3 regions of the Comamonas sp. FUJ_7 genome follow, and region 3 is predicted to be linked to each of the others. Evidence: predicted binding sites of a transcription regulator. Region 3 holds the regulator's gene; each other region holds the start of a gene.

Evidence for each region. Region 3 encodes LexA, which represses DNA repair genes until DNA is damaged. Its sites were predicted from a motif close to ACTGTATNNNNATACAGT; they were not measured.
Region 1: AC2I9W_RS02350 (putative DNA modification/repair radical SAM protein) is a predicted target of LexA. The motif match lies at 6,022-6,039, and genes of this name have one in related genera.
Region 2: AC2I9W_RS05180 (DNA topoisomerase IV subunit B) is a predicted target of LexA. The motif match lies at 2,943-2,960, and genes of this name have one in related genera.

Annotation. Positions count from the first base shown of each region.
Region 1 is NZ_JBXXZI010000001.1:512,267-522,109, forward strand. Features, by position in the region: gene AC2I9W_RS02325 (ABC-F family ATP-binding cassette domain-containing protein) at 1-202, shown strand, start outside; gene AC2I9W_RS02330 (hypothetical protein) at 414-536, shown strand; gene AC2I9W_RS02335 (YbdK family carboxylate-amine ligase) at 934-2,052, opposite strand; gene AC2I9W_RS02340 (cation:proton antiporter domain-containing protein) at 2,042-3,310, opposite strand; gene AC2I9W_RS02345 (TIGR03915 family putative DNA repair protein) at 3,655-4,626, opposite strand; gene AC2I9W_RS02350 (putative DNA modification/repair radical SAM protein) at 4,630-5,982, opposite strand; gene AC2I9W_RS02355 (DUF2621 family protein) at 6,199-6,840, shown strand; gene AC2I9W_RS02360 (zinc ribbon domain-containing protein YjdM) at 7,120-7,476, shown strand; gene AC2I9W_RS02365 (phospholipase D family protein) at 8,042-8,770, shown strand; gene AC2I9W_RS02370 (TIGR04141 family sporadically distributed protein) at 8,910-9,843, shown strand, end outside.
Region 2 is NZ_JBXXZI010000002.1:306,954-316,796, reverse strand. Features, by position in the region: gene AC2I9W_RS05185 (lytic transglycosylase domain-containing protein) at 19-876, opposite strand; gene AC2I9W_RS05180 (DNA topoisomerase IV subunit B) at 939-2,909, opposite strand; gene AC2I9W_RS05175 (MFS transporter) at 3,322-4,521, shown strand; gene AC2I9W_RS05170 (hypothetical protein) at 4,525-4,656, shown strand; gene AC2I9W_RS05165 (class I SAM-dependent methyltransferase) at 4,735-5,319, shown strand; gene AC2I9W_RS05160 (DUF6630 family protein) at 5,364-7,502, shown strand; gene dapA (4-hydroxy-tetrahydrodipicolinate synthase) at 7,753-8,649, shown strand; gene bamC (NlpB/DapX family lipoprotein) at 8,713-9,825, shown strand.
Region 3 is NZ_JBXXZI010000001.1:657,824-667,666, forward strand. Features, by position in the region: gene lpxK (tetraacyldisaccharide 4'-kinase) at 1-779, shown strand, start outside; gene AC2I9W_RS02985 (Trm112 family protein) at 858-1,046, shown strand; gene kdsB (3-deoxy-manno-octulosonate cytidylyltransferase) at 1,052-1,828, shown strand; gene adk (adenylate kinase) at 2,263-2,919, shown strand; gene AC2I9W_RS03000 (asparaginase) at 3,143-4,135, opposite strand; gene lexA (transcriptional repressor LexA) at 4,218-4,889, shown strand; gene AC2I9W_RS03010 (hypothetical protein) at 5,075-5,500, shown strand; gene AC2I9W_RS03015 (hypothetical protein) at 5,557-5,955, opposite strand; gene rng (ribonuclease G) at 6,493-7,980, opposite strand; gene AC2I9W_RS03025 (Maf family protein) at 8,149-8,763, opposite strand; gene rlmH (23S rRNA (pseudouridine(1915)-N(3))-methyltransferase RlmH) at 8,874-9,341, opposite strand; gene rsfS (ribosome silencing factor) at 9,342-9,843, opposite strand, start outside.

The DNA.
Region 1 (9,843 bases), 150 kb from region 3:
GCAGATCGACAAAAAGCTGCCCAAACTCAATGAGCAGCGCTCGGAGCTGGAACAAAAGCTGGCCACACCCGGACTGGCTGGAACTGACATCGTGGAAGCCGGCAAGCAACTGAGCGCCGTAAACACGGAAATTGACGCCCTGGAAGAGCGCTGGCTTGAGCTTTCCGAGCAAATTGAGGCACTGTCCGCCGAGGCAGCCTGATCTTCAAGCGATTTCCCAATCGCACGCAACCTGCATATGAATAGCGCCGAACCAATGCCAGCCATTGCTTAGGCGCTATTTATTTTGATGTACCCGGCCTAGCAACCACAACATCAGCGCACTCAAGTTGCATTTTCTTGCTGAATTGATTCAGCTTACTGTCAACCTGCAGCCGCACACCGGCGTTGAACACACAAAGGAGTGAACTGCAATGTCCAACACTGTTACCGACACCGCCAAAGCCCAGCCTGCACAGGCCGCCGCAGCCATGTCTCTGATGGCTTGGCCCTGGGACGATCGCGACCGCAAGCGTGCCCCCGGCTTTGCAGCCTGATTCACTGGATAAACGAACAGGTAAAAAATTTTAAAAAGCTGTCAACGAGCTGAATCTATCAGACGTTAAACAGGCATATAGGAGAGATTTCCCCATGCAAACTTTGAACATCATGTCCATCTGGCCCGAAGACGAACGCGATCGCAAGCGCTAAGCGCAAGTCCCGCAATACAGGGACGCGCTTGAGCAGACGCCTTAGTCGTCACGCCTGCTGAGTCAGCCCAGTATTGCCAGCCAGGTGCCCGGGCAGTCGGCACTCCAAGGCCAAAACCTATCTGACCTACTGCCCCGAGCCAAATGCCTCGCCTTACTAGGCACATCGAGGCAGCTCACAAAACCCGCAAGAGTCATTTCTGCGGGTTTTGTCATTTCTCTGGGCCAGCCCTCCCCAGTCTCGTCAGGCCGTTTTTCCTCCAAAGCACAGCGATGCCTGTCGCACCACCTCCGGTAATTGGCGTACCTGCGCATAGCGCTCGCGCAGCCAGCTGGCGTCATTGCCAATCTGGATGACCCTGCCCAAATCGTGCAAGGCACTCTGACCGGATTCGGAGGCATAGCTGCTAATACGCTTGAGCGTCTGCGCAATATGATCGCGCAGCGGCAGTTGCTCCGCAGTTACCGGATCCACATAGCTGCCGTCCAGCCCGAAGCGGCAAGCCTGAAAACGGTTGTAGGTATAGACGAGGTAATCGTCCTCCTGCGGCTCAAAAGGCTGCTCGCTCAGAAACCAGGCGCCCAATGCCTGCACATAGGCCGCCAGCTGCGCAGCGCGCTCTATGGAAATCGGCGTATCGAACACACGCACCTCCACGGTGCCAAACTCGGGCTTGGGGCGAATATCCCAATAAAAGTCCTTCATGCTGCGGATCACGCCCGTGGCCGCCATCTTGTCGAAATAGCGTTCAAAGTCTTCCCAGTGCAGCGCAAACGGAGCACGGCCCGAAAGCGGAAAGGCGAACACGGAGTTCAATCGCGCCGAATCAAATGCCGTGTCCTGCCCCTGCACAAAAGGGCTGGAAGCCGACAGCGCAATGAAATGCGGGATGTAGCGTGACAAGCGATGAAGCATTAGCAGCGCAGCATCGGCGTCGGGGCAGCCGATGTGTACATGCTGGCCAAAGATGGTGAACTGCTTGGTCAGGTAGCCATACAGTGCCGTCAGCTCCTTGAAGCGCGGCTTGTCGTAAATGCGCTGCTGATGCCACTGCTGAAACGGGTGGGTGCCGCCACCGGCTATCGCGATATTGAGCCGGTCTGCGGCCTTGACCAGTGCATCCCGCGTCACCGCCAGTTGCTGCCAGGCGTCTTGCGCATCCTGGCAGATGCCCGTTGAAATCTCGATCATGCTGGCGGTCACCTCGGGCACGATGGAGCCCGGCACTGCAGCGTTCTTCAGCAGCGCGAGCATGTCGGGCGCATAAGGTGTCATGTCATAGTCAGTGGTGCTCAGCAGCTGCAGCTCCAGCTCCACCCCCAATGTCAGCGCCGTCGATGGCTGAAAGGCTTCAAGTGTCATGGCGCTTCTCCCCTGCTTTCAATGCTGCGCGACCTATCCCTCTGTGCGCATCACCACAGCGCCACAGTGCGGTGGATGCCAGCAGCACGCCCAGCAATTCGCACACCACAATCATGGGCAGCGCGATGGCGGAAAGTTTCTCGGCCACTTGCTGGCCACTGGCCACATCAAGGCCTTGCCACTGCACCGCTAGGCCCGACACCATCAGCAACGCCAGACCCGACAGCGGCAGCTGCGAGCAGGCCACCGGCCATTGCCTGCGCCAGCCAATGCCTGTGCCATGACCGAGCATCAAAATCATCGAAAATTTGGCTACAGCCCTTGCCAGTACCGCGCTTGCAACTATCGAAACCAGAGCAACAGAGAACGTCAGCTGCGACACCATGCTGGCGACCAGCACAAACATCAGCAGATTCAGCATAGCGTTGGCTGACTGAAAAGCCGGTGGCCACAGCAAAGGCCGCGGGCTGAGTTGACGCAGCAGCAAACCGGCGGCGATATAAGCCAGAGCAGCTGATCCTCCCCACCTTTCGGCCAGAATCGACAGCGCCGTCAAAGCCGCCAGCAGATAGAGCGCCGCAGAGTCGCTACGTGAAGACTGCCAGCGCAGCACCGGCCATAGCGCAGCCGTCAACACACCACCCCAAACCAGGCTCAGCAGCAAGGAATACGCCCAATCCAACAGGTGGGCTGCTGAAAATACCAGACCGCCCTCGGCGTCGGGCTTCATCATCAAGCTCAGGCTGAGCACTACTAGCAGTGACAACATGGCACTCAGTGTGGCCAGCAGCAGGCTGCGGTCAGTCACCGCGCCGCGTGCCTTCAAATCATGTGCAATGCGCAGCAGCACGGCAGGCGATGCCGCCATGGTCACAGCACCCACCGCCAGAGACACGGCCCAGCCACAGTCCAGCGCCAGCAGCACTGCCGTGGTCAAAGTCATTGCCAGCAGGGACTCACCCAAGCTTTGCAGCAACAGCCACGGCTGGCGTCGTAGCCAGGACATCGATACCTGAGATGCCGCCAGCAGCAAGCTGATACCTACGGCCAGTTCCAGCATCAGCGCAGTGCCGCCCTGCAAAGGCCAGGGCAAATCGTCCCAGCCCATGCTTGTGTTGAGCCAACCGGCGGCCATCCCGACCACGGTATAGCCCAGCACACGCGGAAATCCCGAACTACGGTGAACCCAATGCCCAAGCAGTGCAGCCGCTGTCACCAGCAGACACCAGTTCAGAATGGTTTGCGATCCATGCAGCATCCATGCCCTTTCCTGTCTCAATACCAAGGCGCACTCACGCATGCCTCGAAGTCGATTCAGTCAGCGTTGCAAGTGGCAATCAGGCCATTCAGGATGCTTCTCTCAAGAAGCAGACGGCAGCAATAGCCCGGTCCAGTCCATGCAACACCAGCGAGAGCCGGCCTGAAGTCTGCCAAGAGCAGACGGCCAACTACGGTGTGCTGTGCAATGCCTCTGAGCCACAACCTCAAGCTGAGACTGAGTCGCATCCACACCAACCGCTGAAGCCATGATAGTGGCATGCTGCAAAGCAGCAAATCCTGCTGTCAGCTTTGCGTCTTTTCTGCGCGAGGCAGTCAGGACTGCTACTCAGCGGCCAACATGCGCTGAGTGCGTCCACGTGCACCAGCAATCAGTTCGCTGATCAGCACAGCTTCCGGCAAATTTTTCCAGTATTTGCGCGGCATCTCGCGCTGCATGGCCTGCTCTTTCAGGCGCGCCGGGTTGAAGGTGGCGCGGTAATAGCTGAGCCACAGCTGCTCACCCGCGTCCGGCCCTGGTGCCTGATCGGCCGTGCAGCCCGCAGCCATCTGCAGTTGTTCCAGATCCCAGAACACGCTGCACTGCGGCGTCAGAATAGCCCAGCGCATATTGGGAAAGCGCCGCCGAAAAAAGCCAGAGGCTGCGCGCAGCACATGGTGCTCGGGCTCGAACCAGGCAATTTGCATATCGCCTTGCATATCGACTTGTGTATCGGTTTGCATACCAATTGGGATATCACACGCTTGCCCCGCCTGCCCTGCATCGCCCAGCTGTAGCGGCCTGAAACGCACAAAGGCATGCATTTTGTGAATCTCGCGCCCCACCGCCTTGGCCAAGCGTTCAATTTCGCGCCAATCACTATCCAGCGCATCATGGCGAAGTGACGCTTGAGCCTGCAGTCTGTACAGCCAGCGGTAGCACAGCGCAAATCGCCCTTCCCGCTCATGACAGCAGGCCAGCCGCAAGGTGGACAGCTGCGTGCGACCCAAGCGCAGCGCTGACGCAGGTGGCAGAGGTATCTGATCGAGTTCATCAGGCGTCAGCGCCCTGCCCGCCACGCTGCCAGCACCATCAGAGGCAAACAAATCCTGCGCCTGCATTTGCCGCGACCAGGGTGCACACCAGCGCCAACGCACGGCATGGGGCTGAACCCCCAAAGCCAGCAGCACGCGCGCCGCTTGCCTGAAACCATCGAAATCGTCGGGCTGGGCCAGCTCAATCACCAGGAAGTCGGTGCCGTCAGACTGCGCGCGTGAGTGTGAGTCTGAGTGCGAGTGCGAAGCCAAACCACTCATGACTCACACCCCATCGAACAATGAGAGTTGAGCCGTTTTCGTGCCCAAGCCCCTATCTGGCAAGCGCATACCGCTATGCTTTTTTTGAACCATCCCATCGCTCATGCGTTGCAGCAGTTGCTGACGCAGCAGCGGGCTTTCCAGCTCCCCACGGCGCGGATGGTAGTCAGCCAGCTCCACAAAGGCCAGCACCTTGGCCGTGGCAATGCGCAGTTGCTGCAAATCCGCCAGCCGCAGGCTGCGCACGCGCCGCGCCATCAATAACCGCTGCACGCTGCGCACGCCCAGGCCGGGCACACGCAGCAGCCACTCCTTGGGCGCGCGGTTAAGGTTGACCGGGAAGTGCTGGCGATGCGCCAAAGCCCAGGCCAGCTTGGGGTCCACCTCCAAATCAAGCATGCCCCCGCTGTCCGGCAAGATGATTTCCTGGTGTGCAAAGCCATAAAAACGCATGAGCCAGTCAGCCTGGTACAGCCGGTGCTCGCGCAGCAGCGGCGGAGCCTGCAGGGGCAAGTCGGACGAGGCATCGGGAATGGGGCTGAAGGCCGAGTAGTACACGCGCCGCAAGCGCGGGCCTTGGTAAAGGTCGCTGCTGGTGCTCAAAATAGCCGCATCGCAGGCACCATCGGCCCCCACAATCATCTGCGTGCTCTGTCCACCCGGTGCATAGCGCGGCGGTTTGGCCCGGCGCACGCGTTGCTTGGGCAGGGAAACCACCGCATGCGCTGCCTGCTCCTGGCGCTCTTGGCGGGCTGTCGCTATATGCCGAGCCACATCTCCCATGGCGGACTGAATCTGCACCGCATTTTTCTCGGGTGCCAATTGACTCAGGCCTTGCTGGGTGGGCAGCTCGATATTGATGCTGAGCCGGTCGGCATAGCGGCCCGCCAGCTCCAGCAACTCCGGCGCGGCGTCTGGAATCGTCTTGAGATGGATATAGCCGCGAAAGTCGTGGTCTTCGCGCAGGCTGCGTGCCACTTCCACCAGTTGTTCCATGGTGTAGTCGCTGGACTGAATGATGCCGCTGGACAGAAACAGTCCTTCTATGCAGTTGCGGCGATAGAAGTCCAGCGTCAGCTTCACCACCTCGTCTGCCGTGAAGCGCGCGCGCTGCACGTTCGAGCTTTTGCGGTTGATGCAATAGCGGCAGTCGTAGATGCAGAAGTTGGTCAGCAGTATCTTGAGCAGCGAGATACAGCGTCCGTCCGGAGCATAGCTGTGACAGATGCCCATGCCCTCGGATGAGCCCATGCCTTTGCCGCCGATGGAATTGCGCCCCTTGACGCCACTGGAAGCACAGCTGGCGTCGTACTTGGCGGCATCGGCAAGGATGCTGAGTTTGGCGATAAGTTGCATAGATGCGGCGGATGCTTTGCCCAAGCAAAATCATCAATAGCTGTTTATTTATACAGTATTTTAAACTTTCCACGAAAAACCACACTACGCCGATTCCTCAATCGTCTTGGCGGCACAGATGAGCCAGAACAGAAAAGCCTGCATTGCCAGCGCACCCTCCTCTGACAATCATGGCGATTTATCATTGCAACCCTTCCCCACTGTGCAAAGCCTGCTATGTTTTTTGGAATCAGCCATCTGATCGTTCCCGTGACCGCACTGGACGCAAGTGCCGCCCTGTGGGGAGATGTCATGGGCTTTACCGCAGTGCAGCGCGGTGATGGCTTTGTGGACATCGATACCGGCAGCGCTACATTGCGCCTGCTGCAAGTGCAAAAGGTGGAGTCATCCGTCTCGCTGCGCCTGCAGGTGAACGACGTAACGGCGGCTTATGGCGCACTGCTGGCCGCCGGAGCCGCTTCGCGCTACGCCCCCATGAAAACGCCACAACTGGAAGAAATGGCCTGTGTGAGCGATGCCGACGGCCATGCCATCGTGCTGTGGCGCGCCCTCAGTGAAGATGAGTGGGGCTTTGTGCCCGAGCTGCCCAAGCAAGGCGAATGGCTGCCGGATGCCGAAGACCTGCTCAAGCGCCTGCTGACCCATGTGCCCGCGCTGTTTCGCATGCTGGCGCGGCGCAAGACTACGCGCGTCATCGAGCAACTGGCCGCCGAGGCCCACAGCCCCGTCACACAGGAATGGGTCATCAAAGGCTATATCACCGCCTCCGCCAAGATCACACGTTTTCGCCTGGTAGAGCCGCTGCGTGCGGAAGGCATCAACCCGGACGACTACCGCGCCGAATTTGAGTACGAATAAGAGAGAGGGCAAGATGCAGGCTCTGCCCAAGCATTTCAGAAATGCTTCAGAAATGCGCCTGAGTGCTCTCAAGCCCATGACAAGCACCTACCGCCCTCGCCCTCCTCAAAATAAGTACAAAAACAGCCCTCAGCCCTTATCGGACATGCGCTGAAAGCTATCAAAATATTGAAAAAGGCGCGAGTAGACGCCTCCGCAACGCCAGCCGCAAACCGCACCCCGGCCTGCCACTAATGCGTACAGGCTACCCTTGTCGTTTTTTTGAATGAAAGCGACGCCTTGAGCCATACCACTTTGCCTTCCTGCCCCCAGTGCGGCCTGGACAACACCTACCCCGATGGCGAACTGCTGATCTGCCCCGATTGCGCCCACGAATGGTCTGCCCACGCCAATACCGCTGATGACGAAGACAGCAGCCAGCGCATCATCAAAGATGCCAACGGCACCCCACTGACCGACGGCGACAGCGTGCTGCTGGTCAAGGACCTGAAGGTCAAGGGCTCTTCGACCGTGATCAAGAAAGGCACCAAGATCAAAGGCATACGTCTGCTGTATGACAACGGCGACCACGACGTGGACTGCAAGACCGATCAAGGGCCATTCATTCTCAAATCCGAGTTCTTGAAGAAGGCTTGAGAGCGGCCTCTTCTGCCAGGCCCTACCTCGTCCTGCTTCGGTCGGTGCAAGATCGTGCAGTGGGAGACAAGGCTTTCAATATTTCCCGATCAGGAAATATTCTGCTGTTTCACTGCAGGCACAGAGTGATATTGATCGATCGGGAAATTCATCAAACAGCTCACCCTCTGTCGATGACGACAAAGCGATACTGATTTGATAGCTGTTTGCGCTTATTGCAATTGGGGTTGAGTCGGTTTTGGCTTGTTATATTGTTCTAGCCTCATGCCATGCTTCATGGACAGGAACCGGGTTTTCCCCCGGCGGGGCGAGAACCGGCCTCTGTCACTGGCGACGATATATCGCAGAAAAACGCCCTTGAGGTTTCCCTCATCAAAAAACAGAAAAATCCTGCTCTAATCTTTATGCAGACTACGCTAGCTGCTATTAATTTTGATAAATATTTCATTCTTATCAAAACAACAAATAATTTATCGCACTTGATTTATAGACAAATTGTTTCAGAAAAAAGAGCGTTGCTTTTAGACTCAAGGTCGGAGATATCTTGGAAATCGCTTGAAACAATATGGCCAAATTTTTAAATACGTCAGCGACCAATTACTTTCTTGAAGAACTGATCAAGGGAGCCAAGGAAAGGCTGGTACTCATCAGCCCCTTTCTCAAACTCAAAGATCGCATCAAGGAACTTTTGGAAGACAAAAACCGCTTGAAGATCGATGTGCGCATCGTCTACGGAAAAAGCGAGCTTCAGCCCCAGGAAATTGAATGGCTCAAGGCACAGAGCTATATCCGCACCAGCTTTTGCAAAAACCTGCATGCCAAGTGCTACCTGAACGAAGAAAACGCCATCGTCACCAGCCTGAATCTCTACGAGTTCAGCCAGATCAATAACAACGAGATGGGCATCCTTATCCGCCGCGATGACGATGCAGAGCTCTACAAAGAAACTTATGAAGAGGCACAGCGCATCATCCGTATCAGCGATGAAGTTCGGATCAGCATGGAGCGTGTCAGCTCCGTCGAGCAGGAAGCAAGCTCCACCACTTCAAGCACCGAGAGCAGTGACGATGAAGTCTGCAACAATGGCATTCAAAAACTATCCACCTCCAAGATTGCAGCCAAGCACGGCATGAAAACTGCCGAGTGGCTGACCAAGGCTGTTGACGCGAAATTGCTGACTACTGAAGGTGATCGGCATTACTTCACGCCTGCAGCCAAGCAAGCGGGAATTGAATTTGTGGCTAAGTCGCGGTTTGGGCCTTATTTTTTATGGCCTGAAGATTTTATTTTTTAATATTTTATACATCATGAGCAACTCAAATAACTCGAAGAAACCATACATTTATTTAAATGCTTTTTTAGTCAAAGATGAATTCAAAACAAAATCTTTTGAAAGCTTTCTAAAAGATGTGACATCTGTAATTCCTTACTAAATTAAAAATGTACATGAAGTAGATGGGATTATTTACATAAAAAAACAAGTCACCTCATCCCCAAAATGGAAGTTCTTTGCAGATCAATTAGCTGAAGAAGACATAGTAGATTTAAACAACTTATCTAGCTCTGCAATTATCATAGTTCGCTCTAACGAAGCAACAATGATCTTTTCTTTCGGCTATGGAAGATTTTTAATTGACTCAAAATATTTGGTTCAAGACTTTGGAATAAAAACAGCATTAAACACATTGAACCATAATAGTCTCAGATCCGTAGATTTACTAACATTGGATGAGCAGGCTGTTCAAAAGAAATCACAGGCATCTAGAGAGACTAGTGCGCATATATTTGGAATAGACATCTCAAAAGATGTGCTTAGAGCAGTTACAGGATCTGCCAAAAATGGCGTGACCTACAAAAATATTTCCGGAGGCGATTCAATATATTCTTTTGGAACAGAATTAGAGCCGCATGAAATTCCAGATTTGATACAAAATCTGTACAACCACTACAACAACAATGATTATCAAATAAACTTTGATTGGGTTGATAATATAAGAAGAATTAAAGACAACTCCAGTATTTCAGAATTAGACGAAAAACTGCTAGAAGATATTTCATCCGCAAACCCAAGTTTCACAATAAGCATTCCAGAACTAGTGAAATGGGATGAAGTATTAGGCTTCAGTTTCACAAGAAGCAAAAACGATATCAAACCAATAATTCATACGTCAGATTATATAAAAAATATAGATATATTAAAATTAAATATAGAACTTCTGAAAAGCGACAAACTATTCTTAAATAAAAACGATGGCGAAATACTAGATTTTAAAATATATAATTCAATTTATTACGAAGTTTCAATAAATAGCAAAAATAATATTTTATTTAATGGAATATGGTATGAGGTAGATAATAATTTCAGCA
Region 2 (9,843 bases), on a different contig from region 3:
CCTGTCAGGCGACTCAATTTATTGGGATACCGAATCAGCGCCTGTCATACCCGGCAAGGTCATGCGAATGCGCGAGCCCGCAGCACTGCTCTTGCCGCCACTCACACTGGCAGAAGCCACACGGCCTGCCAGCGGATTGGCGGCCTGCAGCTGTTCGTAAATACCGGTCACGGCTTTGACGTAGTTCAGCGTTTCCTTGTACGGCGGCACAGACTTGCCATATTTGTTGACCGCTCCCTCGCCAGCGTTATAGGCGGCCAGCACCAGATCGAGACGACCAGGAAACAGATTCATCAGATAGCTGAGATAACGCGCACCCGCTGGGATATTGACGGCAGGGTCGGACAGCTGCTGCTGCATGCTGCGATTTTTGTTGGCGGCAACGCCAAAGCGCTCCGCCGTGGCTGGCATCAGCTGCATCAGGCCGACCGCGCCCTTGGGCGATACCGCCTCGGCATCAAAGCCAGACTCCACGGCAATCACGGCCTTGATCAAGTCATAGTCCACACCGGTTTTTTCAGCGGCTTTTTGCAGGTGTGGGCGCACGCTCTTGTAGCGCGGCGAAACCTCGAAAAAGCTCTGCGTGCGCGTGCGTGCACTCAAGCCTGCGGCAGCGCTGGAATGGGGCTGCAGGCCCGGCTTGCTGCTGTCATAGAGATCGCCCCTGAAGAACAGCTTGTAGCGCTCGTCCAGCGCCTCGGCCGCAAAGTGGGTGACGCCAAATTCATCGACATAGGCCCACAGGTCGGCATGCGCCGCCGGTGCCAGCGCCAGCCAGCCTGCGCCCGCCAGCAACAGGTGCAGGCCAGCCTTGCGCAGACGCCCACCAAGGAGCGCCAACGCTGATGACTGATATGAAGACTGAAAACTTGGCATGACTTGATCCCATCACTGCGGCAGGCGACTAGCAGTTAGCAACTAGCGCCCTCACGAACCGCTCAGATATCGACCTCCACGGCATCGCCATGCAGCTCCATCAGCTCGCGGCGGGCAGCGGCTTCGCCCTTGCCCATGAGCTTGGTGACCACGGCTTCGGCCTGGGCAAAGTCCAGATTCATGAACTGCACAGGCAGCAGGCGGCGCGTATCGGGGTTCAGCGTGGTTTCCCACAGCTGTTCGGCATTCATCTCACCCAGGCCCTTGAAACGGCTGACCTGGCACTTTTCACGCGGCACGCCGTCCTTGGCACATTTCTCCAAGATGGCGTCCAACTCGCCCTGATCAAGGGCATAGACCTTGATCGCAGGTTTTTTGCCGCGTGCAGGCACATCCACACGGAACAGCGGCGGCAGGGCCACATGGATGTGGCCGGCTTCCACCAGCTTGGGGAAATGCTTGAAGAACAGCGTCAGCAACAGTACCTGAATATGGGAGCCGTCCACGTCCGCGTCCGACAAGATGCAGATCTTGCCGTAGCGCAGGCCGGACAGATCCGGCTCGTCATTGGGGCCGTGCGGATCGACACCAATCGCCACCGAAATATCGTGAATTTCGTTGTTGGCAAACAGGCGGTCGCGGTCCACTTCCCAGGTATTGAGCACCTTGCCGCGCAGCGGCAGGATGGCCTGGGTTTCCTTGTCGCGGCCCATCTTGGCGGAGCCGCCGGCAGAGTCCCCCTCGACCAGAAACACTTCGTTGACGCTGGTGTCCTTGCTCTCGCAGTCGGTCAGCTTGCCGGGCAGCACGGCCACGCCGCTGCCCTTGCGCTTTTCGACCTTCTGGCCGGCCTTCTGACGGGTCTGGGCGGCCTTGATGGCAATCTCGGCCAGCTTCTTGCCCCATTCCACATGCTCGTTGAGCCACAACTCCATCACCGGACGTGCAAAGCCCGAGACCAGGCGCACGGCATCACGCGAGTTCAGGCGCTCCTTGATCTGCCCCTGGAACTGCGGGTCCAGCACCTTGGCATTGAGCACATAGCTGGCGCGCGCGAACACGTCGTCGGGCATAAGCTTGACGCCCTTGGGCAGCAGCGAGTGCATGTCGATGAAAGCCTTGACGGCCTGAAACAGACCATCGCGCAGACCGCTGTCATGCGTGCCGCCCGCCGTGGTGGGAATCAGGTTGACATAGCTCTCGCGCAGCGGCGCGCCTTCTTCGGTAAAGGCCACGCACCAGGCTGCGCCCTCGCCTTCGGAAAAGCTGTCGTGGTGCTTGTCGGCAAAACCCTCGCCTTCAAACAGCGGGATGACAGGCTCGCCATGCAGGCTTTGCGCCAGATAGTCGCGCAGACCGCCCTTGAACTGCCAGGTCTGGGTATCACGGGCTTTTTCATTGATCAGCGAGACCGCCACGCCGGGCATCAGCACGGCCTTGCTGCGCAGCAGATGCACCAGCTCGCCCATGGGCAGGTTGGTGGACTCGAAATACTTGGCATCGGGCCAGGCACGCACGGTGGTGCCGTGCTTGCGCTCGCCGGGCTGCAGATCGCGAACCTTCAGCGGCTCAATCACATCGCCGCCGGAGAACACCAGCGTGGCCACCTGACCGTCGCGGTGCACGCTGACTTCCATGCGGGTGGACAGCGCATTGGTCACCGACACGCCCACGCCGTGCAGACCACCTGAGAAGCTGTAGGCGCCGCCATTGGCCTTGTCGAACTTGCCGCCCGCGTGCAGACGCGTGAAGACCAGCTCCACCACGGGCGCTTTTTCTTCGGGGTGCAGTCCAAAGGGAATGCCGCGCCCGTCGTCTTCAACGCTGTAGGAGCCGTCGGCGTGCATGATGAATTTGATTTTTTTGCCGAAACCGGCAAGCGCTTCGTCGGCCGCGTTGTCGATCACCTCCTGCAGGATGTGCAGGGGGTTGTCGGTACGCGTGTACATGCCGGGACGCTGTTTGACAGGCTCCAGACCCTTGAGAACGCGGATCGAGCCTTCGGAATATTCGTTGGACGGTTTGACTGCCATGGGGGCGGATTGTAGTGGCCTCTCCGGATGAGAGCTGGATAAATTCACAGTTGTTTACTCCCAATACTCTTGCACAAAGCCGGAACATCTGTCTTCGGAATGTGTTTTTTCCTCAGTGCCAGTGCAGAGAAATATTGAAAAACCATAGCTTCATTCGCCTATCAACTATTGATTTCAGAATGTTTTCTTATCGAAATTGATAGATATCAAGCGCTATACGCTCACTTTTTTATTAATTCAAAGCACTGCAATGCGCTCGACCACAGCATGCTTTCTCATTCTGGCAAGCGAGACTGCCACGCATGTGACGGCACGTACAGGCGTATATGCGCGGGTTTCGCTACAGTGATGCGCTTACAGATTCCTGCGCTTTTGCAGACACGGCATGACCACAAAGACAACTCCTCACTCCATGTCCATGGCACAGATTCTTCTGTGCGGGGGCGCCATCGTCACCCTCTCCATGGGGATACGCCACGGCTTTGGCCTGTGGCTGCTGCCCATCACCCAGGAAATGGGCTGGACGCGTGAGAGCTTCTCGCTGGCCATTGCCGTACAAAACCTGTCCTGGGGCGTGCTGGGCATTTTTGTCGGCATGCTGGCCGACCGCATCGGCGCGTTCAAAGTACTGATCGGCGGCGCTCTTCTGTATGCACTGGGTCTGGCCGGCATGGCTTTGTCGCCCAACACCACGGTTTTTTTGCTGACCGCAGGTGTGCTGATTGGCGCAGCCCAGGCGGGCACGACTTACGCCGTGATCTACGGCGTTCTGGGCCGCCAGATTCCTGTGGCACGGCGCAGCTGGGCCATGGGGGTAACGGCGGCGGCGGGGTCGTTCGGCCAGTTCTTCATGGTGCCTGTGGAGGGCGGGCTGATTGCCCAGTTCGGTTGGTCGAACGCGCTACTGGTGCTGGCCCTTTTTGCCTTGCTGATCGCCGCCCTGGCCTTTGGCCTGCGCGAGCCGGGCTTCAGCAGCGGCACGCCCATCAAGCGGGAGCAGACCGTGGGCCAGGCGCTCAAGGAAGCCTGGACCTACCCCAGTTTCTTGCTGCTGATGGCTGGCTACTTTGTCTGCGGCTTTCAGGTCATGTTCATCGGCGTGCACATGCCCAGTTACCTTAAGGACTTTGGCATGGAGCCGCATGTGGCCAGCACCTCGCTGGCATTGGTGGGCCTGTTTAATATCTTTGGCACCTATCTGGCCGGCAACCTGGGCCAGAAAATGCCCAAGCGCTATCTGCTGTCGGGCATTTACGGCCTGCGCTCGGTGGCGACGGTGTGCTTCTTGCTGGCCCCGCTCTCGCCCTGGTCGGTCTATATCTTCTGCGCAGCCATGGGTTTTCTGTGGCTGTCCACCGTGCCTCTGACCAATGCCACCATCGCCCAGATCTTTGGCGTGCAGCATCTGTCCATGCTGGGCGGCTTTGTGTTCTTCAGCCACCAGATCGGCAGCTTCCTGGGCGTGTGGCTGGGCGGCTATCTGTATGACATCAACGGCAACTACGATATGGTCTGGTATCTGTCGATTGCGCTGGGCATTTTTGCCGCCCTGGTCAACCTGCCCGTGCGCGAATCGGCGATTGCCCGCCACCCAGCAACCAAGGCCGTCTGAACCATGCAACTCAAACTCTGGCAACGCTCGCTGATCTGGGCCGCCGTACTCGCGGTGCTGATGGCCGTGTTTGCGCTGTATCTACAGCCGCAGTTCATGCTGACGCTGGCCGATCAGGTCTGGGCCTGTTTCTGAGAACCTGCTGACCACAAGCGCGGCGGCGACATGGCCGCCCTCAGCGAGGGCACCGGCACTGCTATAGTTTTTGGCAAGATGACCTGCCCCCCCCTGCCCCAAGCCCCCGCCTCCCCTCCTTCAAGCCATGGTGCACAAGCGCCCTCCGACTGGGTCAGCCGCTTTGCCCATCTTGTCGCCCCCCAGGGCAGCGTGCTGGATCTGGCCTGCGGCATGGGCCGCCACACCCGCTTTTTTCATGCATCCGGCCATGCTTTGACCAGCGTGGACAAAGCACCAGAAGCAACCCAGTCCATCGCAGAGATTGCCGAAGCCATTACCGCCGATATTGAAAGCGGTCCCTGGCCTCTGGCAGGCCGCAGCTTTGATGGCATAGTCATTACCAATTACCTGTGGCGACCGCTGTGGCCCCAAATTTTGGCCAGCGTCAAACCCGGCGGTGTGCTGCTGTATGAAACCTTTGCCCAGGGCAATGAAGCCTATGGCAAGCCGTCCCGCCCGGACTTTCTGTTGGCCCCCGGCGAGCTACTGCAGGTGTGCACAGGCTGGAGCATCGTGGCCTATGAACATGGGCTGCTGCGCCAGCCTGACAGGGTCGTGCAGCGCATTGCCGCTATCAAGCCTGACGCTGATAGTGCATACCCCGCCTTGCTTCAAGCCTGATTTCGCCCTGATCTCACTGTTTGTTATCGTTTCTCTGGACATTCATGCCCAACTACGCCTTGCTTCTCGCGCACGACGAATACCCCTGTCCCACCACTGACTGGCCTGCCGAGCCAGGCGGTCCCTGCGAAGGCTGGGCCGAATGGTTTGAGAGCGTGCCACTGCTGTTCAGCGTGCTGCTGGGCGATGCCCAGCATCTGCCAGAGCTAGTGCCCTGCAGCGCCTATCAAGACAAGCAAAGCCTGATTTCCCTGGCCGCGCCCATGGCCCAGGTCAAGGCGCGCTGGCAATGGTTGAAGGCGCAGATGGAGCCATTGCCCGCCCGCTGGCCAGAGTCGGTCAAAAAACAGTGGCAAGAGATTGACACCCTCATCACGCAAAGCCAGCGCCAGTGGCTGCTGCTGGACTGCGCCACGTTGATTCCTGAAGACACCGATTCGCCTGAGTACGCAGCAGCGCTCAATGCCCTGCGCGACCGCTGCACACAATGGGACTGCGGCGTTAACACCTTGCCCGAATCGCTACAAGTTTTGAAGCAGGCCCCGCAATCTCAGTTGGGCTGGTGGAGCCATAGCGTCATTGCCCGCACCGAGGTGATTGAGCGCGATAACGACGATGACTGGCCTGCATGGCTGGCCGACCACTATGTGGAGCGCTACCACAGCGCCTGGGATGAGGCGACAGATACTTATCTGGTTCTACCCAAAATCCATCCCCGCACTGGTGAGCCTTTACCCAAGAAAAAAAGGCCGGACGCTTGGCCCATGGGCATGGTCACGCCCTATGGCCGCTGGCTGCTCAAACCTATGGAAGGCGCATCTGGCGCCCATACCTCGGGCGGCTATATCTGCGTGAGCTACCCCGAGGAATCAGAAGGCGCGGGCGCAAAATCCGGCCTCAAGGACTTGAACGGCAACTGGGTGGTGCCACCATCAGCCGGCTACCGCAATGCCTATGCCATCACGCCTCAGGTCATGGCCTGCCAGTCGGAGAACGGGTCTGGCATGGAAGACCTGCGCAGCCTGCCAGGGCTTGCGCTATTGCATGAGGGTGTGAGCAGCATCTACTACAACGCGGAAGAAGACGAATTCATCCGCGCCGATCAGGGGCCGTATGGCAGCTCGCGCAAGCTGCTGCTCAAGAAAGATGGCCAGCCGCTGTTTGATGCCAGCAAGTACGAGCACATCAACGACTTCAACGCCAAGAGCGGCCTGGCCGTGGTGACGGTGCGCGAGAACTACATCGACGAGCAAGGCGAAGAAGCCTGCCATATCTGGGAAGGCGTGCTGCATATCAGCGGCCAGGAGATCATTCCCTGCCAGTACAAAACCATTGAGCGCGGCTTTAGCAGCTCTCCGCCCAAGGTGCTGCCCGGCGGCAAGCTGCTGGCCATTACCGACAAAGGCCAGCCCCATGTCTACAGCACCAAGGGCAAGCTGCTGGCCTCGCCCGACATCTGGTGCCCGCCGCTGAACTGCAGCCCCAAGAAAAATGAGCTGCTCACCTTTATGGGTGAAGGGCCAGAGGCCGAACTGGTGATGTTTTCCATCAAGGACTTCAGCATCACCCGCACGGGCGAAACCTGGGACGACTACCGCAACGCCCTGCGCGGCATGTTCAAGGGGCTGGACGGCGAACAAGCCGAAACCACGACCATGACCCGCGCCGAGCTGATCGAGGCCGAAGACGAAGTCTGGATGGGCGACCTGTGCCGTATCCTTTGCCTGGGCGACGAGGATGAAGCCACTGCGCTGCTGCAGGCATGGCGCGACTGCGTGGCAGAGCCTGACCCTGACGATATGGGCTGGGATGATGATGACGAGATCGACCCCGACGTAATGCATCTGCCCGCGGGCGAAAACGCACTGACGCTGTACTGGGTGCATCTGATCCCCATCGCCACCCAATTCGCCCGCTTTGACTGGAAGGATGCCGACGGCATTGCCGACACCCACTGGCTGCCCGGCACCGACGACTGGCACTGGGACACGCCTGCCGATGGTGTGGAGTCTGGCCTAGAACATCTGGCCGAGCATCTGTCAGGACGTGGCATGGCGCTGATCAAACTGGCGACGGACGACGACAGCCTCCGCATCACCGTCGTGCGCGCGAGCGATGCCGAGGATTTTCTGGACCGTCTGGCGCAGGCCCGCATTACGGCCTGGAATTACAGCGCGGATTGAGATGCATAGAGAGTCCTCTGTGCCCCCTCTTGCCTCAACACGTCTTCGCGAGCCGGCAAAGCATGCCGTCAAAAGAAGCCGCAAAAACCAAAACAATATGACGTCTTGAAATTAATTATTTCGTCTAATCGTCATTTATCAACAACACTTCAACCAAAATCAGTTTTTACTCGGCACTGTACCTTGTAAACCACGGCCTGGACCCTGTGCCTGTTTGTAGAATTCATTTTTCCCGTTTCAGATTGCGGATATGACATCACCCTCCGTCGCTCTCACTGGCAGCATTGTTGCCCTCATTACGCCCATGCTTGAAGACGGTAGCGTCGACTACCCGTCGCTGCGCAAACTCATCGACTGGCATGTGGCCGAAGGCACCAGTTGCATCGGTGTGGTCGGCACGACTGGTGAGTCTCCTACCGTCAATGTCGAAGAGCATTGCGAGATCATTCGCGTCTCCGTGGAGCAAGCTGCCGGGCGCGTCTCCATCATGGCTGGCTGCGGCGCCAACAGCACGCACGAAGCTATCGAGCTGGCCCAATACGCCAAGAAGGTGGGTGCAGACAGCCAGTTACAGGTGGTCCCCTACTACAACAAGCCTACCCAGGAAGGCCAGTACCAGCACTTCAAGGCCATTGCCGAAGCCACGGGCGACCTGCCCGTGATTTTGTACAACGTGCCCGGCCGCTCGGTTGCAGACATGCAGCACGACACCGTGCTGCGTCTGGCCCAGATCCCCGGCATCATCGGCATCAAGGAAGCCACCGGCAATATCGAACGCGCCCAATGGCTGATTCGTGATGTTCCCGCCGGCTTTGGTGTGTATTCCGGTGATGACCCCACTGCCGTGGCATTGATGCTGTGCGGCGGTCACGGCAATATCAGCGTGACGGCCAACGTGGCCCCCCGTCTGATGAGCGAGCTGTGCAAGGCTGCCATGGCCGGCGACGTCAAGCGCGCCATGGAGTTGCAGTTCAAGCTCATGCCACTGCACAAGAGCCTGTTTGTGGAAGCCAATCCCATTCCTGTGAAATGGGCAGCGGCCCGCATGGGCTTGTGCAGTCCCGCACTGCGCCTGCCGATGACGCCTCTGAGCCCGCAATACGAAGCGGTTGTTGAGGCTGCTATGCTGAAAGTTGGCGTACTGTGATCGAGTTGCGCTAAGCTAGCGCTTTTTCGCACATAGCTTGAACGCTTCTCAAGGACAATCCGCGTGAAACAACAAACAGCACGTTTGGGCCTGCTCAGCATCGCGCTGGGCCTGTCTGCCTGCACGACCACGTTCCAAGACACCAAGATCGACTACAAGAGCGCGGGCAAGAATCAAGCTCCGTCCCTGGAGGTTCCTCCGGATCTCACGCAGCTGTCGCAAGACTCACGCTACATGGTTCCTGGTGGCGTGGTGTCTGCAGCGGCCATTGAAGCCAACGCCAAGGCAGCCAAGCCTACTGACAACAACACCGCAGCCAACCAGATTGGCGACGTCCGCATCGAGCGTGATGGCGCCGAGCACTGGCTGGTGGTTGATCGTGCAGCCGACAAGCTTTGGGAGCCCACCCGCGACTTCTGGCTGGAAAACGGCTTCATCTACGTGATGGAAGACCGCCAGCTGGGAATCTTGGAAACAGACTGGGCCGAAAACCGCGCCAAGCTGCCGCAGGACGTGATCCGCAAGGCATTAGGCAAGGTGTTCGACTCTCTGTATTCCACAAGCGAGCGCGACAAGTTCCGCACCCGCCTGGAGCGCGAACCCGATGGCAAAACCCGCATCTATGTCACCCACCGTGGCATGCAGGAGGTATATACCAGCGAGCGCAAGGACAACACCATCTGGCAGCCCCGCCCCCGTGACCCAGAGCTGGAGACAGAGTTCCTGCGCCGCATCATGATCAAGCTGGGCGTGAGCGAAGAACAAGCTTCTGCGGTTGCCAAAGCCGATAAGTCTGCTGCGGTCACTACTTCTGGTGCACGCATGGACACCGTCAATGGCGTGCCTACTCTGCAGATCGAAGAAGGCTTTGAGCGCGCATGGCGCCGCGTTGGCGTGGCACTGGACCGCACAGGCTTTACCGTGGAAGACCGAGACCGTAGCCGAGGCATCTACTACGTGCGCTACGTGGACCCGAACGCCAAGGAAGAGTCCAAAGGCTTCTTCGGCAAGATCTTCAGCCGCGGCAAGGAAGCTGCTGCCCCTGTCAAATACCAAATTCTGGTCAAAGGCGACGGCAACCAGTCTCAAGTCACAGTACTCAACGAACAAGGTCAGCCCGACAGCACGACCAATGGCCAACGCATTGTTCGCGTCATCACTGACGAGCTGAAATAAAAATACAGCTTCAACAAA
Region 3 (9,843 bases):
AAGGTTGGCAGCCGGGCATCATCTCGCGCGGCTATGGCCGCAAGATCAAAAACGGTCAGGATTGCCGCGAAGCATTGGCAGACAGCCCCGCCAGTGATGTAGGGGACGAGCCTGCCTTACTGGCTCGTAGCACAGGCGTTCCCGTCTTTGTTGCCACCAAGCGCATTGATGCCGCACGGGCGATGCGCCAACACTACCCTCAGATCAATGTCATCGTCAGCGATGACGGCCTGCAGCATCTGCGCTTGGCGCGAGACGTTGAGCTGTGCGTCTTCAACGATGAAGGTACTGGCAACGGATTTCTACTACCCGCCGGCCCTCTGCGCGAACCTTGGCCGCGTACAGTGACAGCCGTGCTTTATGCAGGCACACCCCCTCACCCTGCAGGTTCCTCGCCTACTTTTGCGCTGCAGCGCAATCTGGCCAGCCAAGCGCGTAACGGTCATGGGCAGAGCATCACCCTGAAAGACCTCAGCGATCGACCGATAGAGGCTGTGGCTGCTGTAGCACGCCCTGAATCGTTTTTTTCCATGCTGGCGACACAGGGCGTGCTCCCTGCAGCAACACAGGCCTTGCCAGATCACTATGATTTCGAGAGCTTTAGCCGAAAGCTGGGTAAGGAAAATCCATTGATTTGCACTGAAAAAGATGCAGTCAAGCTCTGGCGCAAACACCCTGATGCCTGGGCTGTGCCTTTGCAGTTGCAACTGCCCGACGAATTCTGGCACTTGCTGGATACGAGACTGGCCGCAGTTTGCGCAACAGACCGCACAGGCTGACTATCATTAGCGCCAGTTCTCAGACTTCAGACATTTGCAGCCCTCCCGGCTGCCCACTCATTGATTGCAGGATTCCCCATGGATGCCAAACTTCTTGAACTACTGGTCTGCCCCGTCACCAAGGGCCCACTGCGCTTTGACCGCGAGCATCAGGAGCTGATCAGCCATAGCGCGCGCCTGGCCTATCCTGTTCGCGATGGCATCCCTGTGCTGCTAGAAAATGAAGCACGACCTTTGTCCGACGAAGAGCTGAGCGACGAGCAATAAAAGCCATGAGCTACACGGTACTGATTCCAGCCCGCCTGTCATCCTCGCGCTTGCCCGGAAAGCCACTGGCTGATATTGCCGGCCTGCCTATGATCGTGCGCGTGGCGGAACGCGCTGCATTGGCCGGGGCCGCGCGCTGCGTGGTTGCCGCCGATGACGAGAGCATTCTGCGCGCCTGCTCAGAGCATGGCGTTCACGCCATCCTCACCCGCAAAGATCACCCCAGCGGCAGTGACCGCCTGGCCGAGGCCTGCTCACTGCTGGGCCTTTCAGGCAACGATGTGGTTGTCAACGTGCAAGGTGACGAACCGTTGATCGATCCCAAGTTGATTGATGCTGTCGCTCAACTGCTGCTGGCCCGCCCCGAAGCAAGCATGGGTACGGCAGCACACCCCATCAGCAGCCTGGCTGACTACCGCAACCCCAATGTGGTGAAAGTCGTCTGCGATGCAAGCAGATTGGCCAACTACTTCAGTCGCGCTCCCATCCCTTTCTCTCGCGACCACTCTGATGAAAAGTGGTGGGAGACAGCGGCCCCTCAGCACGGACACACAGGTTTCGCACCATTGCGCCATATCGGCATCTATAGCTACAAAGCGGGCTTTCTGCGTCAGTTCCCGCAGCTTCCTCCTGCCCCGACAGAGGCCATGGAGCAGCTTGAGCAACTGAGAGCCTTATGGCATGGACACCGTATTGCGGTACACATCACCCCTGATGCGCCCGGCGCTGGCGTGGACACCCCCGAAGACCTTGAGCGCGTGCGCGCCGTCTTCTCGCACTGACACAGCGCTCGTAAGCCGCTTGAGCAAGCGCACAGCATTAAAGCAAAGGCTGAGGAACTTTGGTGACGCTCGTCTTTGCTGACAATACCTTGCAAGTTTCTGCCGCTAATTCCTTTATCAGCTTAATTCCTCTAACCGCTCAGTCTAAAAAAGCCTAGACCCAATACAGATAAGGGCTGCTAGCTATACTTTCCGCATAGTCCAAATAGCGCATGTAAGACTACCTGTACTTGAATTACAACTACAGTAATCGCGTTTGCAGCGGATACCAACCTCCAATTGGCCGCACTTGTGACAGTTTTGCCTAGCTTGTGTAAGGCTCTGTTGGTCTAGTGCATGCTATCCTTGCCCGCGAAAAAATATGACATGAGGATTACAGGCGTCCACCCGCCTGCCTCGGTCAGCAAGAATTTCTACTCTCCTCAAGGATTTCCATGAAACTGATTTTGTTGGGTGCTCCCGGCGCCGGCAAAGGCACTCAAGCGGCCTTTATTTGCCAAAAGTACGGTATCCCTCAAATCTCCACAGGCGACATGCTGCGCGCTGCCGTCAAGGCTGGCACTCCTCTGGGTCTGCAAGCCAAGGCCGTGATGGATGCAGGCCAACTGGTCAGCGACGATCTGATCATCAATCTGGTCAAGGAACGCATTGCTCAGCCCGACTGTGCCAAGGGTTTCCTGTTTGACGGCTTCCCCCGCACCATCCCCCAGGCCGACGCCATGAAGGCCGCCGGCGTGAAGCTGGACTATGTGCTGGAGATCGACGTGCCCTTCGATGCCATCATCGAACGCATGAGCGGCCGCCGCAGCCACCCTGCTTCTGGTCGAACCTATCACGTCAAGTTCAACCCCCCAAAGGTGGAAGGCAAGGACGACGTGACCGGTGAAGACCTGGTTCAGCGTGAAGACGACAAGGAAGAAACTGTCAAGAAGCGCCTGGATGTCTACAGCAACCAGACCCGCCCTCTGGTCGACTACTACAGCAACTGGGCCAAAGCTGACGCTGCAGCGGCCCCCAAGTACCGCGCGATCAGCGGTACTGGCTCCGTGGAAGAAATCACTGAGCGTGCTCTGGCTGCGCTGGCATCCTGAACACTTGATCTCTCGGTCATAGTGCGCTCCGCATATGAAGTGCACTATAGAAAAGCTGCCCTGAAGGCTGGTGGAAACACCAGCCTTTTTTATTCTGAGCACCACATCTCATGCAGCTCAGTTATAAAAATACATAACACCTCCCCGTTTGATGGCCTTGAGCTGCAGCCTGAAAGAGGTGTTTACCGATCTCCTCAGATCCCATTGACCATGTTCTCGGTATCTAGCACCTATCGGTGCGTGGCCAGCCCATCAGCTCCAGCATCAAACTGATTCTGGCCTTGACTGCAGGCAGCGTACTCACCAGAGGATCCGTCACTCCTGCGGCCTGCACCACCTGTCCCTGCTCACAACGGGTGGTCAGCCTCACAAACATGCCTTGCTCTTGCGCCCAATCCAGGGCTGGAATCAGCGCTTGATGGACCGTTCCATTGCCAGTTCCAGCCACCACTACACCTCTCACACCAACCGCATGCCAAGCCTTCAGCAATGTCATGGCCACCACATGGTTATAGCCAGCATGACTAGTGAGCATCTCGACCAAAGGCCAAGCTTGCGGCTCTGGCAGTGCCTGAGCGGATGGAAGCCCCTCCAAACCAAGTTGACGGGGCACGGCTTGCGCCCAGCGCACAGCCCCCTCCTCCACCCAGCCTTGCGCTCCCGAGTCAATGCCTTCAAAGGCATCTACTCTATAAGGGTGAGATTTACGCACTTCCAGCGCTGTAAAGATGCGTCCAGCCACCACAGCCAGCACTCCTCGACCTGCAGCCTGCGCATCCGCAGCACAAACAACCGCATCGCGCAAATTACCGGGTCCATCAGCAGAAATTGCCGTGGCGGGGCGCATGGCACATGTCAGTACAACGGGCTTCACAGGCTGGAGTACGCATTGCAAAAACCATGCAGTTTCCTCCAGAGTATCGGTACCGTGGGTAATGACAATGCCGGCCACTTCCTCATCTACCAACAGCTCTGCACAACGGCGCGCCAATGCCCGCCATGTGACGTAATCCATGTCCTTGCTGTCGAGCTGAGCAACCTGTTCAACCTGCAGTTCACCCTGGCTTGCACTCCGCTGCAAACCAGGCACCGCCTGCAGCAATTCGCTCACCTCCAACTGAGCCGCTCGGTAGCCAACATTCGCCCCCGCCTGATCTGCCACCCCTGCAATCGTGCCACCTGTCCCCAATATGACGATATTTTTGCCACGCTCCACTTGCAGTCCTCTTCAAACTGATTAAAAATACAGGTACTGGATGAAAATACAGCCCTCATCCTCGATTGATCAAGGAATGCCAATGGACCACCCCAAGCTCACTGCCCGCCAGCAGCAGATACTGGATCTCATCCAGTCCAGCATCGCGCGCACTGGCGCACCACCGACACGAGCAGAGATTGCCAGCACCTTCGGCTTCAAGTCTGCCAATGCAGCTGAAGAACATCTGCAAGCACTGGCCCGCAAAGGAGTGATCGATCTGGTCAGCGGTACCTCCCGAGGCATTCGTCTACGTGCAGAGACCGTGCGCAATATCAACGCGGCGCGCGGAACCAGGTTCGCCTTGCCGTTGTCGGCTATGGCTCCTCTGATACTACCCCTGGTCGGCCGCGTGGCTGCAGGCTCGCCTATTCTGGCGCAGGAACATATCGATCAAAGCTATTCCGTAGAGCCCAGCCTGTTCGCCGCCAAGCCCGACTATTTGCTCAAAGTACGCGGCATGTCCATGCGGGATGCAGGCATCATGGACGGTGACCTGCTGGCCGTTCAATCGACACACGAAGCGCGCAATGGACAGATTGTGGTCGCCCGTCTAGGAGATGATGTCACCGTCAAACGCTTCAAACGCACACCTCAAGGCATTGAGCTGCTGCCTGAAAACCCTGACTACAAGGTCATTCACGTAGCTCCAGAAGAGCCATTTGCCATTGAAGGCTTGGCCGTGGGCCTGATCCGCAACAGCATGTTCATGTAACGACCTTGCGATCCATTCAGCGACAGCTCAACAGTACGGCGTTGAAGTCCTTTCTTAATCTAACACTCCAGCCCCAGAGGTAGGTGCGAAGCCATTGAGCTTCGCCCTGGGCGGAGCTATTTTCGAAAAATGCAGTCCTGCCCTTATCCATTCCGATGATCCTGATCATCACAAGGAGTTGCCAAATGGGATTCGCCACATCACTTCAGTCTTTCAACCTCCCCAGTCAGAAAGACCCATCCTCTATGCTTGCCGCCAGCCTGGAGCCGAATACGGTGCCCTCTCCCTCTGCCGCCGAATCTTCCAGCAAGGAATATTCCAACCTCAAAATCACTCGCCACCGCATTCCTTTTATGCGGGCCAACCGCAGTCGCGATCCCAAAAGCAGCGCCATATCGCGGTCCAGAGCTTCCAGAGACCCCTCGCAACTGCTAGCAGTGCCAGCAACTGTCAGCACACAGATGAAAAGTACTCCTTATAAAGCGCTAAGAATCGTTCAGCATGAACCCGGCAAGCATCCAGAATGTCTTTTCATCTCTGGTCGCATGGCAGATGTCTGTGCTGCACTAGAGCGCATGGCTTTGGCCGAGCAAGCTGCCCCACAAGCCTAAAAGCCCGTGATTGAATCACAGGCTACAGTCCCTGAAAAAGAGATCTGACACCTATCCTAGGGAAGAGAGTCCCCTCTCTCAGACAGCAAAGACTCATTCAGTGCTCCTCCGCGGCCAGGTAGTGTGAAGAGAATCTGAAGATTGTCAGCATCCATTTGCTGTACGACGATGGTGCCGTCGTCATGCAGGTAAATCCGCACTGATTGAACATCATCCAGATCCCAGTACGCGACATTGGTACCCACCCCATGCCAGCCATGTTCTTCACAGAGTCGCCTGCGCCTCAGAGCTTGCAAAAATTGCGGTGGAGCTCCCATATCTGAGTTAACTCTCACCCAATTCTCGATCACCAGTGCATAAGCACCTTGCTGTGACTCACAAGGCTCTGCCGCCTTCAAATGCTTGATCCAAGAATTCAAACGCGAAGCAAAGCTGTATTGCAGGTCGTGGACCATGTAGCCCCCAAAAAATGAGCGAGAAACTGAAACAGATCAACACTTTTACATAAGCAGCTGAAATATCCTACAGACAATTTACCAACAGACACCAATGAAGCAGATTGCGATGACTGCCCCTCAGGCCGAGGTTCAAGAACCATCTACAAGCCGCCACAGCGACATAATTTTGGCAAAGAGGCGCGAACAGGCCTCCTGAAAAGATGCACGGGATCCCCCTTAACCTAAGCCTCAATGTCATTCACCCAAAGGTTTGCTCAGTCCGCCTCTGATGTAACTCCAGCAATCTCAGCTTTACTCTCTGCGCTTGCAGACCCCATTCGGGTTGCAGCCAGCAAGCACAAAACCAATTAGTCTCGCTCAGCATCTTCATCTACAGGCGTTGATTCAATTCAGTCGCAGTTCAAAATCACAAGCCGAGACCCATATCTCAGCATTTACCAAGCCTTTGATGCAAAAAAGGGGAGATTCCTTTCAGAATTTCCCCTTGCTCATTAAAACGTGATCATGCAGATCAGGATCGCGATGCCCACTGACTCACAGCAAAACGATGTCGTACTGCTCCTGCGCCATCGCCGTTTCGGCCTGCAGCGAGATGGGCTTGCCAATGAAGTCCGACAGGCTGGCCAGGTGTTGGCTTTCCTCGTCAAGGAACATCTCCACCACCTTGGGCGATGCGACGACGCGGAACTCGTGGGGGTTGAACTGACGCGCCTCGCGCAAGATTTCTCTAAGCACTTCATAGCAAATGCTGCGTGCCGTCTTGACATTGCCTTTGCCGGAGCAAGCTGCGCAAGGCTCGCACAGCATCTGGGCAAGAGACTCGCGCGTGCGCTTGCGCGTCATCTCCACCAGGCCCAGCTGCGAGAAGCCTCCGGCCATGGTTTTGACGCGGTCGCGGGCCAGTTGGCGGCGGAACTCGGAGAGCACCTCGCTCTGGTGGTCTTCCCGCACCATGTCGATAAAGTCCACGATGACGATGCCCCCCAGATTGCGCAGTCTCAGCTGACGCGCAATGGCATGTGCGGCTTCCAGATTCGTCTTGAAAATAGTCTCATCGAAATTGCGCGCACCGACATAACCGCCGGTATTGACGTCAATCGTGGTCAAGGCTTCGGTCTGATCGACGATCAGGTAGCCACCAGACTTCAAATCCACTCTGCGCCCCAGGGCTCGGGCAATTTCCTCATCTATGCTGTAGAGGTCGAAGATGGGTCGCTCACCCTTGTACAAGGCCAGCTTGGGCACGGCGGCAGGCATGTATTCCTGGCCGAAAGTCTTGAGCAGAGCAAACTGCTCCTTGGAGTCAATGCGAATGCTTTGGGTGTTCTCGCCCACCAGATCCCGCAGCACGCGCTGCAGCAGATTCAGGTCCTGATGCAGCACGGACATGGCGGGCAGCTTTTGTGCAGCATCCTTGATGCGCGCCCAGGTCTTGCGCAGATAGCGAATGTCGTCGGCCAACTCAGCGTCGCTGGATTCTTCACCATTGGTGCGCAAAATAAAGCCACCACCGCCGCCGCTTTCCTTGGTTCCCACCAGCTCCTGCAGGCGTGCGCGCAAGGCATCGCGTTCGTTTTGTGGAATCTTCTGGGAGATACCGATATGGTCGTCCTGCGGCAAGAACACCAGCAATCGCCCGGCCACACTGATCTGCGTGGAAAGGCGTGCACCCTTGGTGCCTATGGGGTCCTTGATGACCTGCACCATGATGGACTGGCCTTCAAACACCTGTTTTTCGATAGGAACCAGAGGCTGATCCTTGCGCGCAAACATGGGGGCTTCGCCATTGTCCTGACGCTGCCACACATCGGCCACATGCAAGAAGGCTGCGCGTTCCAAACCAATATCGATGAAAGCCGACTGCATGCCGGGGAGCACACGCGAGACCTTGCCTAGGTAAATATTGCCCACCAGCCCACGCTCCAACGGGCGCTCCATGTGCAATTCCTGCACCGCTCCGTTTTCGACGATCGCCACCCGCGTTTCCTGAGGCGACCAGTTGATCAAAATATCTTGCTGCATTGACTGTCGTTCTTTCTTTATAGGTCTTGCAATTCGGCTGCACCCAGTGTGCGACGCCCACATGGCAGACGCAAGACGGCCAGCATGTTAAGCATGCCCTAGCGGGTTGGAGTCCCAAACCTGCGCTGAGTTCAGGAGCCTTGTTATGTACCAGGTCTTGGCTAGGCCTCAGAGTGACCAGCCCAGCTGGCGCAGCAACTGGGCAGTTTCATAGACCGGCAATCCCATGATGGCTGAATAGCTGCCGCGAATTTCTGCAATATGTGCTGCCGCCCTGCCCTGTATGCCATAGGCACCAGCCTTGCCCATGGGCTCACCAGACGCCACATAGGCATCAATCTGAGCTTCGCTCATGGGTGCAAAGTGAACTGTCGAGACACACAAGGCCTGTAGACGCTGAGCTCCACTTTGCATCGCGATGGCAGTCAACACCTCATGCTCCGTGCCCGAAAGCAAGCGCAGAATGCGGCGCGCATCCGCCTCGTCCTCAGGCTTACCCAGAATCTGCGTACCCAGTGCAACCGTAGTGTCGGAGCACAGAATGGGGGCAGCTGCCAACCCGCGACGTGCATGGCGCGCCACGGCGGCCTCAAGTTTGCCTTCTGTCACGCGCTGCACATAGTCACGCGGGGCTTCACCTTTGCGCTCTGCCTCTATGGCTTCGGCATCCTCGGCAATATCACCCGCTGCATTAGGCAGCAGTAACTCATGCGCCACCCCCAACTGCTCCAGCAGCTGACGACGGCGAGGACTTTGGGATGCGAGGTAGATAAAGGGCGTCATGACTTTGAATGAAAAAGGCCGTTAGCGCTTATGTACCAAGCGCAAACGGCTATCAAAATCATAGTATCACGCAGCACGCAAAATTGCACGCTACGCCGCCTTGCAGTGAATCACTCACGGTGATAGGGGTGGCCGGCATTAACCGACCAGGCACGATACAACTGCTCAATCAGCAGCACACGCACCATGGCGTGCGGCAAGGTCAGGTCAGATAGGCGAATGCGATCATGCGCAGCGGCCTTGAACGTAGGGTCCAGCCCATCGGGCCCCCCAATGACCAAGGCTACATCATCGCTTTCCAGCTGCCAGCCCTTGAGGCGCTGGGCCAGCGCCTTGGTGGTCAGATTGGCTCCACGCTCATCCAGCACCACGATACGGGTGCCGCGAGGAATGGCCGCCTCGATGCGCTTGCGCTCTGCGGCATACAAGGTCTCCAGCGTCTTGGAGCCACGTGGCTCGGTCTTGACGGCCTTGAGTTCGACCTTGAGTTCGGGCGGAAAGCGCTTGGCGTAATCGTCGTAGGCCGTCTGTGCCCAATCGGGCACATGCAGACCTACGGCCACGATGGTCAACTTCATTTACGCCTTGGCGCGGGGTGCACGCTTGGCAGCGGGCTTGGTCGCAGCGGTCTTGGCGGTACGGGGTGTGCTGGGCTTGACCACCACGGTCTTCACAGACTTGGCAGCAGCAGACTTTGCAGCGGGCTTCTTGGCTGCGGGCTTGGCAGCCGCTGTTGCAGTCTTGGTGGCTGGCTTCTTGGCTGCGGCCTTCTTGGCGACAGTTTTTTTCTCGACCACTGTGTTTTCTGCAGCAGCCTTTTCCACCGCCATCTTGGCGGCCAGCTTCTTGGCAGCCAGCTCAGCGGGCTTGGGCTTGGCTGCACCCAGCTTCATGCGCACAGGTGTCTCGCCCCAGATTTCTTCCAGGCGGTAGTACTGGCGAATGGCGGGCTGCATGATGTGGCAGACGGCCGAGCCGCAGTCCACGATGATCCATTCGCCGTTTTGCTCACCTTCCTGGCGGGGCACGGGAAAGCCTGCTTCCTTGACGGCTTCGCGCACGCTGGAGGCCAGCGCCTTG